2 regions of the Sinobacterium caligoides genome follow, and region 2 is predicted to be linked to the other one. Evidence: riboswitches for the same ligand, from Rfam matches in the RefSeq annotation. Region 2 holds a riboswitch; the other holds the start of a gene.
What was found. A riboswitch is a leader RNA that binds a small molecule or an ion and turns the genes downstream of it on or off. The one in region 2 is predicted to bind thiamine pyrophosphate.
Positions count from the first base shown of each region.

Region 1 (8,005 bases), on a different contig from region 2:
ACTCTCTGCCCATACAAGCTACGGGGAACAAACTCACCATTCACCGCCACTGCGATCTTATGCGCCGTATCATAGCCCCAAGCCAACAATGCCTGACCAATATCGATGCCGCTATCGATAAGCTTGCGCTCACCGTTTACAAATATTTCCACCATCATTCTCCCTCTATCGATGCACGACTATGCGCCGGCATAGGGCTTATCTTGCGTGAATAATTCAGCAAAGTCAGATTGGTAGCCCTCACCTTGCTCGATACGCGCCACCAGCTCATCGCAAATCGCCGGCGCCATCATGTAACCGTGACGAAAGAGGCCGTTGACCCGCAGCACCTTCCCTGCACTAAAAATCTTCGGCTGATTATCCGGCAGGGCTGGGCGTAGATTAACGTCAGTCTTGATCACCCGCGCCTCGGCGAATCCCGGGTGGACACTATATGCCGCCGAGAGTAGTTCAAGGCTTGAGCGCACACTGATTTCACTGCGATCCTCACTCTCGATCTGCGTAGCGCCAATCAGATAAAGGTCATCCCGTCGCGGCACAATATAGATACGATAACGCGGGTGCATCAAACGCACGAGGCGATCAATTTTCACCCCAGGGGCTCGCACCCAAATGATCTCACCACGTACACCTCTTAACGCAGGCAAGGCCTCTCGAGCACCTAGACCACGGCTATCGATGACACAGTCAAACGCGTGGCGACGTTCACCGCTACGCCCGGCAACAACAATCTCACCGCCCACCTCATTGCCCGTTACTGCTGCGATCTCGCTATAAGTATGAAAAGGTACCTTAGCGGCAACCAATTGATCACCGAGCGTCGGCATCACACAGCAAGGACACAACCACGCCTCACCGGGCATATAGGCCGCACGGTGAAAACGTGCCGCCAACTCCGGCTCAAGCTCTGCTAACTGGGCCTGGTCAAGCATCGTCATCTGCTCAGCCGTTGGCTGCGCATTGCTCTCGACCGCCTGCAGGAAGCGATGATAATCAGCCTGGTCCTGACGATGTGCCACCACCAGGCTGCCACCCGTGTGATAAAACACCTCACCGTTGATCTGCTGGACAAGCTCCGGCCAGCGCCGCAACGAGCGCTGACCTAGGGCATACACTAAGGGCTCATAAACATCCGACTCACTCACCGGTGTCAGCATCCCCGCAGCGGTATAGCTGCAGGCACTACCGTTATCGATACCATCTCGATCAAACAAGGTCACTTGATGACCACGCTGCTGTAACAGCAAGGCACTGAGGCGACCTACAATTCCTGCGCCTGCAATTCCTATCTTCATCGAAGAGCTCCTCCTCGCCCTAACGACGAGGATGTAACACGAGGAAAGAGCTGCGTCGTTAAGACGACACAGCCCAGCTAAAGCAAGCTGTTAAACCTTCTGGTAGATCTCGCTACCGGCTTGCTTGAACTCTTCCGATTTCTTCTGCATTTCTGCGTCTAGGTCTAACACCTTAATCGTCTCTCCACGCACCTCAACACCCTGGGCCGAAGCGTAGTCTCGCACTTCCTGCGAAATTTTCATCGAGCAAAACTTCGGGCCACACATAGAGCAAAAGTGCGCCACCTTCGCCGACTCTTTCGGCAGCGTTTCATCGTGGTAGCTGCGTGCAGTATCCGGATCTAGACCGAGGTTAAACTGATCCTCCCAGCGGAACTCAAAGCGCGCCTTTGAGAGTGCGTTATCTCGTACCTGCGCACCAGGATGCCCCTTGGCTAGATCCGCGGCATGGGCGGCTAGCTTATAAGTGATAATGCCCGTCTTAACATCGTCTTTGTTGGGTAGACCAAGGTGCTCCTTCGGTGTCACATAACAGAGCATGGCACAGCCATACCAACCGATCATCGCCGCGCCAATACCGGAAGTGATGTGGTCGTAGCCAGGTGCAATATCAGTCGTCAATGGACCCAAGGTGTAGAACGGCGCCTCATCGCAGTGCTCAAGCTGCTTCTCCATGTTGGCCTTGATCATGTGCATCGGCACATGGCCCGGCCCTTCGATCATCACCTGCACATCATGCTGCCAAGCTATTTTAGTGAGCTCCCCTAGCGTCTCCAGCTCACCAAACTGTGCGGCATCGTTGGCGTCGGCGATAGAGCCTGGGCGCAAACCGTCGCCAAGGGAGAAGGCGACGTCATACTGTTTACAGATTTCACAGATCTCTTCGAAATGTGTATAGAGAAAGTTTTCTTCATGATGAGCGAGACACCACTTAGCCATGATCGAGCCGCCACGAGAAACAATACCTGTCACCCTTGTCGCCGTCATTGGTACATAACGCAACAACACACCGGCATGAATAGTAAAGTAGTCAACACCCTGCTCAGCCTGCTCAATTAACGTATCGCGAAAGACCTCCCAGGTGAGGTTTTCAGCAACACCATCAACCTTCTCAAGCGCCTGATAGATCGGCACTGTACCTACCGGTACTGGTGAGTTGCGAATGATCCACTCGCGTGTCTCATGGATATTCTTACCTGTGGATAAATCCATCATGGTGTCGGCACCCCAGCGGATACCCCAGCTCAGCTTAGCCACCTCTTCCTCGATCGAAGAACCTAGGGCAGAGTTACCAATATTGCCATTCACCTTCACCAAAAAGTTACGGCCGATAATCATCGGCTCTGACTCTGGGTGATTGATATTACAAGGAATAATCGCTCGCCCCCTGGCGACCTCACTGCGCACAAACTCCGGGGTAATCTCATCGGGAATTTCGGCACCAAAGGCTTCGCCAGGGTGCTGTTCATTGACCAGCCCCTGCTCTTTCAAATGCTGCAGCGTCATGTTCTCGCGAATCGCAATATATTCCATCTCAGGCGTGATAACGCCCTGTCGCGCATAGTGCATTTGACTGACATTCTTGCCCGGCTTAGCACGGCGAGGCGTCCGCTTCAGGTCGAAGCGCAGCCCATCAAGGCTATCATCTGCGGCACGCAGCTTGGCGTAGTCAGAGCTATCGCCCGGCAGCTCTTCCGTGTCATCACGCTCAAGCACCCAGCTACTGCGCATTGCCTCGAGCCCTTGGCGAATGTCGACACTGACTTCAGGATCAGAGTAAACGCCAGAGGTATCATAGACTCGTACCGCCTCGTTAGGCTCAAGACGAGTGCTACCATCTGGGTTAGAAACCGTCGTCGCCGTCAGCGAAATCTCACGCATCGGCACACGAATATCTGGGCGAGAGCCTTCGATATAGGTTTTCTCTGAATTAGGAAAGGGCTGGATTGAAGCTTCATCCACACGAGCGGTATTGCTGAGCTTACTGACGGTCATAATGCTGCCTTATATTGCCGCGATTAAACGCCAGGGCAGCATCACACGTCAAACATAAGGTAGTAGGATTGCGGTGAAGTAGTAGAGAAAGTCACCGACCTTGTTCCCTCCGCAGGTATTAACCTAACAGGTTCAACGGGTAAGCTCTCAGCTAAAAGAAGACAACAGACCATTTAAAGCCTGTGACTTGTTAGCACCCCGACAAGTTGCTGGCAATTCTAAAAGCTCTACTTACTTTTCGCAAGCGCGCAATTCATACAACGAAGATTACTATCATTGCTTTAGGGTACGTTAACGATATCAAGTTCATCCTGACTCCCACGACGCCATCGCGCTCGCTGCAGGCCTCGGTGCACCAACCAGATCAGCAGCGAGGTAATCGCCACCGCGCAGAGGATCGATGACAGACGATAGAAAATCGCGTAAACAGCGTCTTGTTGCCCTGGTACAAGACTACTGGTCAGCGGCACGATCAGCGCAGACATCGCCGAAAAACCGATGCCGACGCGTACTGCATCCCCTGCAAGCCAATGACTAAATAAGGCTGCCGCAATGGCGTAAGCCAGCACAAACAGCACGATATTATCGTACCAAGCACTAAGCCCCAGCTGAATCAATAATGCTGCCAAACAGCCGTAGAGAGTTCCCATCACTCGTATCTTTGCTGCCTGCAGCGACCCAACCAGGGTCATCGGCGACAATATGATCAGCATACTTGCTTGAGCAGACAGTGAGTCATTGAGATGCGCTATTTGAAAAATGAAAAAAATAACCATTGCCACCAGCCAGCCCAATACTGTTTGCTGCCACAGTTGCTCCGAGGTCGCCTCTCGCACCTCTAGCTCTACAGGTTCATTTTCTGCAATCGGCTCGGGAAAAATATAAAACGCCAAGGCACAAACCACTACCGCCACCCAGCTCGCCTGCCAAAAACCGACGGTGAAGTTCTCTAAGTCAACGCCGGGGTAGCTGCCGATATTAATAATGACCGAGCCAAATAGCAGGCCAATGGTGCCAAAGAGTGAGCTGGCCTTATGCTGCATAGCATAACACTTCGACAGCAACATAATAGCGACCGCGATGGACATCAATAGCGGATAAGGCTGTAAGAAACCAAGAATTACGTTAGTTTCTATCCCAACCCAGAATACCGCCAACACCATTTGCGCAAACATCACGCTATTCCAGCGCACCAGCCTCGATAACATGAGCATCGGCAGCAAACACACAAACATCGTGTTCGTCCAACCAAAAAACAGGCTCAGCGTCAGACTCAGCACACAGGAAAACCAAATTCGGTACGCTTTCATCGTCAACGCCTAATACAGGTAGTGGGCGATGCTAATCAGGCGAATCATCCCCTCGGCCAGCCAAGTAAATAGTGAATGGCTTTCCGTGTAGACGACGACGGTCGCCCTAGAACCAACGAACAAGTTCGCTGGAAGGGCCTCCTCGCTCTCAAGGTTCACCCGCACACGCTGTGCATCTCTCACCCAGCGGTTACTCGTCTCAACCGCTGACAAGCGGCCATTGGCCTGCTGCTGTGCAGAAGCGACACCAAAATCGCGGCTCAGCAAAGACAACGTAAAGACCTTACCGGGTAGTGCATCAAAGGCCACCTCCGCCGTCTCACCCGGCTTCATCAAAGCCGTCGCCTTTTCACGAAAATCCGCCACCAACCATAGCGAATCCGCAGGGATGAAGGTGAGTATTGGCTGATTAGCGCTAGCAAAAGCTCCCTCATGCAGCTGCAAGTTACTCACTACGCCGTCGCTAGGTGCTAACACCTGCGTACGCGACAAGTCCCACTTAGCTTGAGCTAAAGCGTTTTGTGCAGCCAGCACCACACTGCTATGACCAATACCGTCACCCAGCCGTACCTCTAAGGCACGCAGCTGTGCACGTGCGGCACGTAGGTTTGCCGCGCTTGCGTCTCGCTTGCTCTCTGCATTATCGAACTGCGACTTGGATACCGAGCCACTACGTGCAAGACGCTCGATACGCTTAAAGTCGCGCATTGCATTATCCGCCGTGACTCTATACGTCTCAATCTTCGCCTTCGCGGCGGTAACATCTGCGTAGCGCGCCGCCTCCTGCTCGTAGGCTTGACGCAGTGCCAGCTGCGCTCTTTCGTGAACTAGACGGTAGTGCGTATCATCGATACTAAAGAGCAGTTCACCTGCCTTAACGGCTTGATTATTTTCGCTGTAGACCGCTGTAATATGCCCCGAAACTTCTGTCGCTAACGGTACTACAAACCCTTGCACCCGGCTCTCTGTCGTCATCGGAGCGTAGCGATCAGCAAGCACAAAGTAGCTTCCTACGAGCACAAAAAACAGTAACAATGTCGTCATCCAGCGACGAAAGCGCGCCTCTGCAGCCTGCATAGTAATATCCTGTGTTTATCCAATAGCAGGCTAGTGTAACGAATCAAAAAAGTGGCATATAGAGTGTAAAACAAGTCGCTTGCGACCTACTAATAGGACAATATAGACTGCCGCCCTCGTAGGAAGCCACATGACCAGTCTCGATGACCTCAACCTTTTTGCCCTGACTGTTCGCCACCAGGGCATTAGCGCCGCTGCCGCCGCCACCAATATGCAGCGTTCTAAAATCAGTCGCCGACTACAGGCTTTAGAGCATGCACTGGGCTACCAACTACTAATACGCACGACACGACATATCGAGCTCACCGAACAGGGGCGCTGGCTCTACCGTCAAATCGAATCTCCTCTCAATACCCTACAGGCCGCCACTGAGCTGATGGTCGAGAGGGGAACGGCACCAAAAGGCCTAATGCGTATTGCCATCCCCCCTACCCTTGGTGTTACCGAGTTTTTCGCCGACACCATTGAGCGGTACATCAGTTTGTATCCGCAGGTACAGTTAGAAATAGAACACGAAAAAAGCGCCATCGACCTACGCCGCAGCAACACCGACCTACAATTACTCCCCGGCTTCATCGACAGCCTACACGACGATTACGTACAGCAATCATTGATTCAATTCCCTTACACCTTAGTCGCCTCACCCTGCTATTTAAGCAAGAAAGGAAGACCAAAAGCACTGGCAGAACTCGCTGACTACGACTTTCTTGCCAGTCGTTACACTCGCAGTCTCATGCCTGAATGTCGTAACTACCGGCTATTTAGCGACGACCTACGACTCTTGCATCAGCTGGCAAAGGCTGGCCAAGGCATCGCAATACTCCCGACCTCGATGATTGAAGAGGATCTCGCTAGTGGCGCGCTATCTAACATCGATTGCGCCGACCAGCTAACACCACCCAGCATCAGCTTAATCTATCCCGCTCAAGCCTACTTGCCGGAAAGAACACGCCTCATGGTGAAGATGCTCAGGGATAACTTTGCCCTCTAACCGTCAGCTCCTTCCGCGATATCAGCGAACGAATTACAGGCGATCTGTGATGTCCTTTTACCGGACACGGCAGGTCCTGCATAGACCGGAGTAATGCCAGTAGAACAGCGGCAACGCTAAGCATGATAGCTTGCTGCATAACAGCAGCGGGGGAGGTATGAGTAGCCTACAAGATAAATATACGAAAAGGTTCAGCCTGTTCGGCAAGGGGGGGGGGAACGAAAAATAGAGATAAGATTGCTGCGGCCCATCAGGCTAATCTATCTTGGTAGATTTTCTACCGCAACAATCTATAAACAACGATGGCCTTCCAACATCACAGGGTCGTTATTTTAGTCATTCTTATTAATTTGCTTTATTATTATTATGTTAAAGCTTGTTATTTTTTGAAAGTTGTTATTTTTTAGAGCTTGTTGTCTTTATGTGTGGCCAGTATACGTAAATTCCCGTAGTCGGCAAGTGATACAAATCAAGATAAGTGTTTTTACCTATTCGGTGAGAAATATACCTAGTGGTAACTGGGGTTTACAGAGGCAGGTAGAACGACAACAGCGCTTGAAAATTGATCTATTGAAAGGGGGCAGAAGGAACTGAGTGAGGCTGCTCTAGCCTCACCCTACCGAATCAACGCTATTGGCTGGCAACAAATTTAGCGATAGCTCGCTCTGACAGCGTCGTACCTGTTTTCTTTTTAATCTCTGCGGCATCCAGCCCTTTCTTTGCTAGCCGCTTAATTTCGCTACCCAACAGCATAAATTGCTGCTTCTGCTGTTTCTGCAGCTCCATCTCACGCTTACGATTATCCGCCTTCTGCCGTTTCTTCTGATTCACTTCCTGCATCAGCGCCTTCAACTTATCACTCTTAACGCCTCGGCCTGCCAATACAATGCCCGACAGGCGCATCTCGGCAGGCGTAATCTCAGTCGTTTCCTCCTGATCGAGGCTGACACGCATCCGCGGCTCGCCATCATTCCACACGGCACGATGGTACTTGCTAGAACGGGTATGCTTGGATAAGTAATACTCAAAAGCATCAACCAACTCTGGATGACGGGTACAAAGCTCCTCGTAGATACCTATCGCCAAGGGCGCGACCTCTTCACCGAATAGATGAGGGTAGTTAACCTCTAAAAAGACAGAGGTGACTTCGATGATTTCTTTAGTAGGGATCGGCCGTGACACGGAGACTTCCTTTAACAAAACTATTGGGGGGCGAAGGATAGCAAAAAACAACCGCTGTTCACACTTTAAGCGGCCTAATAGCCACGCTATTCGCCCGTTCGAGGGTTTTAAAGAACCAGCAGCGCCGTCAACTGCAATAAAAGCATGGCAAAGAC
Region 1 covers NZ_RKHR01000004.1:755,789-763,793, forward strand. Annotated here, with positions in the region: gene thiS (sulfur carrier protein ThiS) at 1-158, opposite strand, end outside; gene thiO (glycine oxidase ThiO) at 180-1,295, opposite strand; gene thiC (phosphomethylpyrimidine synthase ThiC) at 1,386-3,290, opposite strand; TPP riboswitch at 3,378-3,501, opposite strand; gene EDC56_RS10115 (DUF2955 domain-containing protein) at 3,572-4,600, opposite strand; gene EDC56_RS10120 (HlyD family secretion protein) at 4,610-5,677, opposite strand; gene EDC56_RS10125 (LysR family transcriptional regulator) at 5,808-6,668, shown strand; gene EDC56_RS10130 (ProQ/FINO family protein) at 7,299-7,850, opposite strand; gene EDC56_RS10135 (phosphatidylglycerophosphatase A family protein) at 7,958-8,005, opposite strand, start outside.
Region 1: it holds a riboswitch for thiamine pyrophosphate, as region 2 does, so the genes downstream of both, thiC (phosphomethylpyrimidine synthase ThiC) here and EDC56_RS05315 (TonB-dependent receptor) in region 2, are expected to answer to the same signal.

Region 2 (8,005 bases):
TGAGTCCATACTGGCTGGTTGCCAATATGGTGGCAAATAATTATTATCGAAAGTCGATAGAATAACACGGCGGGGATTTTCCCCCCTGTTTGATCGCTGCCAGTGTTATGGCATGTTGTAATATAGATGAGATAGAACTGTCATATCATTCGGGCAGTATTAGAGCTGCTGGCGCATGGATTGCCCCGGCTACACCGTGATAAGGATATAAGTTTGCTGATGGCAAATAGAATAAAAATAAGTGCTTTTATTGGTCGGAATGCACTAAAAGCGACGGGCAATGCGTGTTACGTCGACGTGCTTTCGAGTGCCCAAGAGGCTGCTGCCCCTGCAGCCCACAATTTGGCCTCGACCTATTGTCAAACTCATCGGCTCGATAGCGAGCAAGTTAGTCTGCAGTGTTTTAGTGGTTTGTACCCCATTCGCTGTTGCGGGCATGGCTTACTGAGTGCGGCGCATTATTGGCTGCATGAGACGCAATCGACGCATCTGTCGTTGGTCACTAGCGAGAGCATGGTTAAGGCCTATACAGACACTGATCTCAGCCATAAAGTTTGGCTGCAATTTACCCGCTTGCACCATCACCCCATTACCATGCCCCCGTGGGTTGCGCAGCTGTACCCGAAGCAGTCGCCGATCAAAGCGGTGACCTATGGGGATGAGCAGGGCTACCTATTATTACAGTGGCCCGATGGCACAGACATCGGTGAGTTAACCGCACCGGCGGAGCAGCTTGGCCTGTTTACTCGCCGCGCCTTAATCTGTACGGCGCGAGTGAGTCATCACGTATCGTCGATCGTCTATCGCTATTTTGCGCCGCAATACGGTGTCAATGAAGACGCCGCTACCGGTTCTGCGATGCGCTTACTGGTCGATTTCTTTCAGCAGCCGGAGTTGCAGGCTGTGCAGCTATCGCAGCAACGGGGGTTATTGTTCGGGCGCTTAGTCGGTGATCGGGTCGAGGTGGGCGGTTATTGTCAGACAGAAGCGGTGGATGCAGCATGAGATTCGAAGATAATAGCGTATTGATTAATGCCTTTAGGGCTACGCGTTTGCAATCGGTGCAGATGGTAGAGCCACTACACAGTGAAGATTTCAGCTTACAGGCTGCTGCTTTCGCTAGCCCGCCAAAATGGCACCTGGCACACACCAGTTGGTTTTTCGAGACCTTTATCTTAAAAGTCTTTGTGCAACAGTACCAAGTGTTTCACCCTCGTTATGAGGTGTTATTTAATTCTTATTACAATGCGGTTGGCGAGCAGTTTCCGCGCCCTAAGCGGGGACTGTTATCAAGGCCGACGATCGACGAAGTGTTGGCATATCGTGCGTATATCGATCAGGCGATGGAGCGACTTTTACTGCAGTTTGATCACCCCGAAAGGTTGGCGATCATCGGCCGTTGTCGACTGGGTATCCAGCACGAAAAGCAACATCAAGAGTTGTTCTGCACCGATTTAAAGTATTCCTTTGCGCAAAACCCACTCTCCCCGGTTTACCTCGATCTGCCCATAACAGAGCAAGCCTATCGCCACCCTCAGAGTTGGTTGAGCTTCCAGGGCGGGCTGGTGGATATTGGTGTGCCTGAGGCTGCTGCTGAGAGTGATGAGGGTGCGTTCTCCTTTGATAACGAGTCGCCTCAGCACCAGGTCTACCTACCGCCTTTTCAGCTCAGCGATCGTCTGGTTACTAACGAAGAGTACCAGGCGTTTATCGATGATGGTGGTTATCGGCGAGCGGAGCTGTGGCTGGCAGACGGTTGGTCGAAGGTGCAGCAAGGTGAGATCACGAAGCCGCTCTACTGGCAGGATGACGGCGATGTAGCGCAGGAATATACCTTGTATGGCTTGCGTCCTAGGCAAGCCAATCAGCCGGTTTGTCACTTAAGCGCCTACGAGGCCGAGGCCTATGCTGGTTGGGCTGGCGCGCGCTTGCCGACCGAGTTTGAGTGGGAATACGCGGCGACACAGCAGCGTTTCAGCTCTGCCGCTGAGCGTTTTTACCACCCGCAGGCGGTCAGTGCTGAGGCCGGTGCAGAAAACATTACTCAGAGAAAAAGCGGGCAGGGGGCGTTGCTGCAACTTTACGATGCCTGCTGGCAGTGGACCTCAAGTGCTTACCGGCCCTACCCAGGCTTCAAAGTCTGCGCAGGGGCTATCGGCGAATACAATGGCAAGTTTATGTGCAACCAGTGGGTGTTGCGCGGTGGCTCCTGTGTTAGCCCGAATGCGCATCTGCGACCCAGCTATCGAAACTTCTTCTACCCAGAAGATCGCTGGCAGTTTAGCGGTCTTCGTTTGGCAAAAACAATAATTTAACAATACCAGCTTAGAGAACAATAATGACTGAAGCACTTGTGGAAAAACGCTTTGAGACAGCGGGCGAAGCTAAACTCTCTTTTCAAGATCATCACGCCAGCAGTAACGATGACCAGCTAGAAATCCTGCAAGGGCTTCGGCAGGCGCAGAAAACGATTAACCCTAAGTTTTTTTATGATACGCATGGCTCAGAGCTGTTTGAGTTGATCACGGCCCTACCGGAGTATTATCCCGCGCGCACAGAGCGCAGTATATTGCGTGACAACGCTGATGAGATCGCTGATTACTGTGGTCGCGAGGTGGTGTTGATCGAGCCGGGTAGTGGCAGTAGTGAAAAAGTTAGGTTGTTGCTACCGGCGCTACAGCCTAAAGCCTATGTGCCGATGGATATTGCCGGCGAGTTCCTGCAGCGTGCGGCTATCAAGCTTGGGGGAGAATTTCCTGCGCTGGATGTGCAGGCAATTTGCGCTGACTTCTCCCAACTCCCCAATCCACCGGCAACGCTACCTCACGGCAAACGCGTGATCTTTTACCCCGGCTCGACCTTGGGCAATATGACACCTGACGAGGCGGTGATATTCTTATCGAAATTAAGGTCTTGGTTGCTGCCGAGCTTGAGAGAGTGTAGCGATTCTGTACATGAGCATGAGCTGGCGGGCGGCGTGTTGATCGGCATTGATTTGCACAAGGAAAACGATATTTTGACGGCGGCTTACAATGATCAGCAGGGAGTGACGGCAGAGTTTAATCTTAATGTGTTAGCCAACGTTAATCGATTGACGGGTGCTAATATCGATGTGAATAAATTCAAGCATCACGCGTTTTATAATGAGCAGCTGCGCCGCATTGAGATGCACTTGATCAGCCAGCAGGCCCATAATGTCAGTGTGTTGGATGAGCAGCTGAGTTTTGCGCAGGGCGAGAGTATTCATACAGAAAACTCCTATAAATACACCATAGAAAGTTTTTCTGAGCTTGTTGCTAGGGCGGGGTTTCGTATTACAAAAAGTTGGTTGGATGGTGATCAGTTATTCAGTGTGCACTACTTACAGCTCGAGCAATAGTGTGCTACAGAGCCAGTGCCCCGGCGAACATCGTTCGCCGGAGAGAAGGTCTCATGACTGATTATTTTCCGTCATCGGATGAGTTTGCATAGATGATTGAATAACCTTCAGCGTTACCGGGTAGTTGTAGGTTGCCAGGGTTGATGACAATCTTCTGGTTGGCGGGCAGGGTGAAGGCATAGCCGCCAGGGCGCGGCGCGGAGATACCTTGACCGCTGAGGTTGTCAGTCGGCTCATCGCTTTTCTGATAGGTGACGGTATAGCCGCTGTTTTGAGCGGGAAGGTAGAGGTTGCCGGGCAGCACGTTGTAGGCCTGATTGCCGGGTAGGGCGAAGGTGTAGCCGGCACCACCGTTAACAACAACCAGCTCTGGTTTGATGGTGTCGGCGATAGTTACAGAGTTAACGTCATTACAGTTAAAACGGTATTTTTCACCGTAACTATCGACGACAACTTTCTTGGGATCGATATAGCCGTTGGCTTTGACGGTGTATTTGGCGGGTAAGCCATTGCTGAGAGTTTCTTCGCCAGTAAGGGTTATTTTAGTTTTTTTTCCGTTAGCTTTTACGCGTTCTTGGTTACAGTACTTCTTGGCCAGGGTGCAAATATCATCAGGGCTGTTTTGACAAAATTCATCAGAGGCCAAGCTGAGTGGTGAAGTTAATGCGAATGAGCTGGCAAGGGCGCCAAGTAAAAGCGTGGTTTTGTTCTTCATAATATACTCCATATGATTATTATAATTTCCCTTTAAAGAAAAACAGTTTTGTCTCTGCGCTATTTTTCTTGTGGGAATGTTATTGCTGATGACTTTGTGCGTCAAGTTAATCTTGTTTTTAATTTTTGTTTTGCGTGTCTCGTAGCAAGTTTGATTTGTGTTTTTTCTTTGTTGTGTTTATTCATATTTTTTCTTCTATTTTGTTTTTTATGTAGTGGCTTGCTCTGTTTTTTAATGTTGTGAATGCTGCTTTTTCATAAAGCCCACCAGCGTTGGTCAATGCTGAGGCGTTTTTAGTAATGGAGTAATGGAGTAATGGAGTAATGGAGTAATGGAGTAATTGAGTAATTGAGTAATGGAGTAATTGAGTAATGGAGTAATCGAGTACTTTAGGCGTTAACGACAGTCGTCGTTGCCTGTCTCAGTGAAAATAATCCGTAGTGCTTGCGTCTGCGTATTTTTTGCCCATGCTTTAATCTAGTGGGGTGATCAATCAGGTTGCTTTCTGGCCTCGCTTGATCAAGCTTGGTCGTAGTGGATCGTGATAAGCTGTTTAGCATCGATAACAATGGAGGCGAGTATGGCAACACGTAGAGATCGCGATAGCATGGGCGAGGTCGAGCTTCCTGCCGAGGCCTTGTACGGCGCACAGACCCAGCGGGCGGTGAATAACTTTCCGATCAGTGGTAAAACCCTGCCGGAGGCTTTCATACGTGCGCTGTTGATGGCGAAGGCGGCGGCCGCCAAGGCCAACGCCTCACTTAAGTTACTGCCGGCGGATATTGCTGCGGCGATCGCCGAGGCGGCGGAACAGTTACTTGCCGATGAACAGTTGATGCGCCACTTCCCCGTCGATATCTTTCAGACCGGCTCCGGCACTAGCACCAATATGAATGCCAACGAGGTGTTGGCGACACTGGCCTCGGAGATTGCCCTGCAGCGTGTGCACGCCAACGATCATGTCAATTATGGCCAGAGTAGCAACGATATCATTCCCTCCTGTATCCACATCAGTGCCGTGGTGGCGCTACAGGCGAAACTGTTGCCTGCGCTACAGCATCTGAAGGAGGTGATTGAGCACAAGGCAGCCAGCGTCGATCACCATATTAAAACCGGTCGTACGCATCTGATGGATGCGATGCCGGTGCGCCTGAGCCAGAGCCTGTTGAGCTGGGCGACACAGGTCAGCCAGAATATCGAAATGATTCAGCTGGTGGTACCGAAGCTGTTGACGCTGGCGCAGGGCGGCACCGCCGTCGGTACGGGTATTAATGCGGATAAACAGTTTGCTGCCGAGTTTAACAATCAGCTTAGTCTGATGACCGGTTTGGCCTTTTCACCGGCCGACAACTTCTTTAGCCACATTAGCAGCCAAGATCTGGCGGTCAGTCTATCGGGCCAGCTGAAGATGACGGCGGTGACAATGATGAAGATCGCCAATGATTTGCGTTGGATGAACTCGGGGCCTTTAGCAGGGATTGCGGAGATTCAGCTGGAGGCATTGCAGCCAGGCTCGTCGATTATGCCGGGCAAGGTCAACCCGGTGATCCCGGAGGCGGCGGCGATGGTGGCGGCACAGGTGATCGGCAATGATGCGGCCATCACCGTCGGCGGTCAGGCGGGCAATTTCGAACTCAATGTGATGTTACCGATGATAGCCGATAATCTACTATCGAGTATCGGGCTGTTGGCGAATGCCAGTGAGTTGCTCGCAGACAAGGCGATTGCCACCTTTACTGTGAATGAGCAGCAGCTGCAAAAGACACTGGCGCGAAACCCTATTCTGGTCACCGCGTTAAACCCCGTTATTGGCTATAGCAAGGCGGCGGAGATCGCTAAGAAAGCCTATCAGCAGGGGCGGGACATCGTCGACGTGGCGGAAGAAGAGACAGAGCTGAGCCGACAGCAGTTAATGGGGTTATTAGATCCGGCCAAGCTGACCCAGTAGTAATATGGCCATAGCGGCAGCAGATAATAGCGGAGGAGGCGACATAGCTGAGACAGAAATGCCTGCCGCATGACTTATCTGTTAGTTGCTTAGTGATAAAATTTTAGCTGCATTAAGGAAAAGCCGCTGTTTTTAGCTACAATATGCCTTATCTATTAAGACGATCCTTAGGGGCGGCGCGAGCCTGAGAAGCACCCTTAGTACCTGATCCAGATAATGCTGGCGTAGGAAGAGGTGTTCACTCGTTCCTGCGCGCCTGTGCTATCTGGTTCTCTCTCTATTCGGAACCACCATGACACGATTGAATCGACACGCCTTGTATCTCGCCGTATTGGCCGCCAGCAGCTATCAACCCCTCCACGCCGAAGAGTTTGCCTTGGAGGAGGTGATTGTCACCGCTAACTTCCGCGAGGCGAGCCTGCTCGACAGCCCAGCCAGTGTCAGCGTTGTTGATGTGGCCGATATTGAATCGCGTGGCGCGCAGCACCTGCAGGATGTGTTAAATCTGTCGCCGAATGTTAACTTCTCGTCGGGGGCGTCGCGTGCGCGTTTCTTGCAAATGCGTGGCATTGGCGAGCTCGAGCAGTTTGTCGATCCGAAGCACTTCCCCTCGGTCGGCGTCACCGTCGACGGTATCAGCCTTAACGGCAACGCCAACGCGGCGATGCTAATGGATACCGAACAGGTCGAGGTGTTGCGAGGCCCACAGGGCACACGCTTTGGTACCAACGCACTGGCTGGCATGGTCAACATCACCTCCGCCGCGCCAACAGAAGAGTTTGAAGGCTTTGTCACCGGCGGCGTTGCCAACTACGGTGGTGCCGAGCTCGGTGCTGCGGTGTCGGGGCCGTTGACCGATAACCTGCTCGGCCGCCTCGCCGTGCAGCACCAGCGCAGCGACGGCTATATGGAGAACGACTACCTGGGCCGCGACAATACCAATAACATCGATGAGAGCTCGGCGCGGGGCAAGCTGCGCTGGCTAGCCGGCGATGATGCGGTGATCGACTTCACCGCGATGAGTTTTCACAGTAATAACGGCTATGACGCTTACTCCCTCGATAACGACTTCCATACCCAGTCGGACCAGCCGGGTCACGACCGCGTCGACTTCGATGCCTTGGCGATGAACGGCACCTGGTCGCTCAGTGACGATTACGACCTCAACATCATCAGCAGCTGGAGCCAATCGGAAAACGATTACAGCTACGATGAAGACTGGTCGAACCCGCACATCTGTGATGGCGTTGCGAGCTGTGAGTGGTTCTCGAATACCGATAGCCTGCAGCGTGACACCCAGACGATCGATCTCGATGCGCGCCTGCTCAGCACCGGTGCACTCGATGTGGCGGGTGATTACCAGACCGTCTTTGGTGTCTACGGCCAGCACAGAGAGCAATCGTTAGAGCGTTACTACTATGACGAGTTCAACAGCGATTACGATAGTCAGCGCCTCGCCGCCTACGGCCAGATCGATTACATGCTGACCGATAGTCTGCACCTGATTGCCGGTCTGCGTGGCGAGCGCTTCAGCGACGATTATAGCGATCTCAATGTCTATGGCGGCCGCTTTAACAGTGATAACCGCGACAACCTGTACAGCGGCGAGCTGACCCTACAGTACTTTACTGCAAACGATAATCTTGTCTACGCCACCGTCTCCCGCGGCGAGAAGCCGGGCGGCGTGAATACCGAGGCCAGCTCCAGCTACCCGATGTTGCAGCCCGGTTATCAAGACTTCCTCCACAGCCGCCTGAGCTTTGAGAGCGAATCGTTACTGAATACCGAGCTGGGCTTCAAGGGCACCTTCATCGATGATCGCCTGCAGCTGCGTGCCGCGGTGTTTTATATGCAGCGTGACAATGCTCAACTGGAGAGTTGGTTGACAGCGTACGATAACAACAATCAGTTTCACTGGGTCGGCTTACTCGATAACGCCGGCCGTGCGAGCAACTACGGTGCC
Region 2 covers NZ_RKHR01000003.1:1,189,338-1,197,342, reverse strand. Annotated here, with positions in the region: gene EDC56_RS05340 (PhzF family phenazine biosynthesis protein) at 220-1,005, shown strand; gene egtB (ergothioneine biosynthesis protein EgtB) at 1,002-2,315, shown strand; gene egtD (L-histidine N(alpha)-methyltransferase) at 2,339-3,379, shown strand; gene EDC56_RS05325 (hypothetical protein) at 3,441-4,094, opposite strand; gene EDC56_RS05320 (class II fumarate hydratase) at 4,675-6,042, shown strand; TPP riboswitch at 6,202-6,290, shown strand; gene EDC56_RS05315 (TonB-dependent receptor) at 6,335-8,005, shown strand, end outside.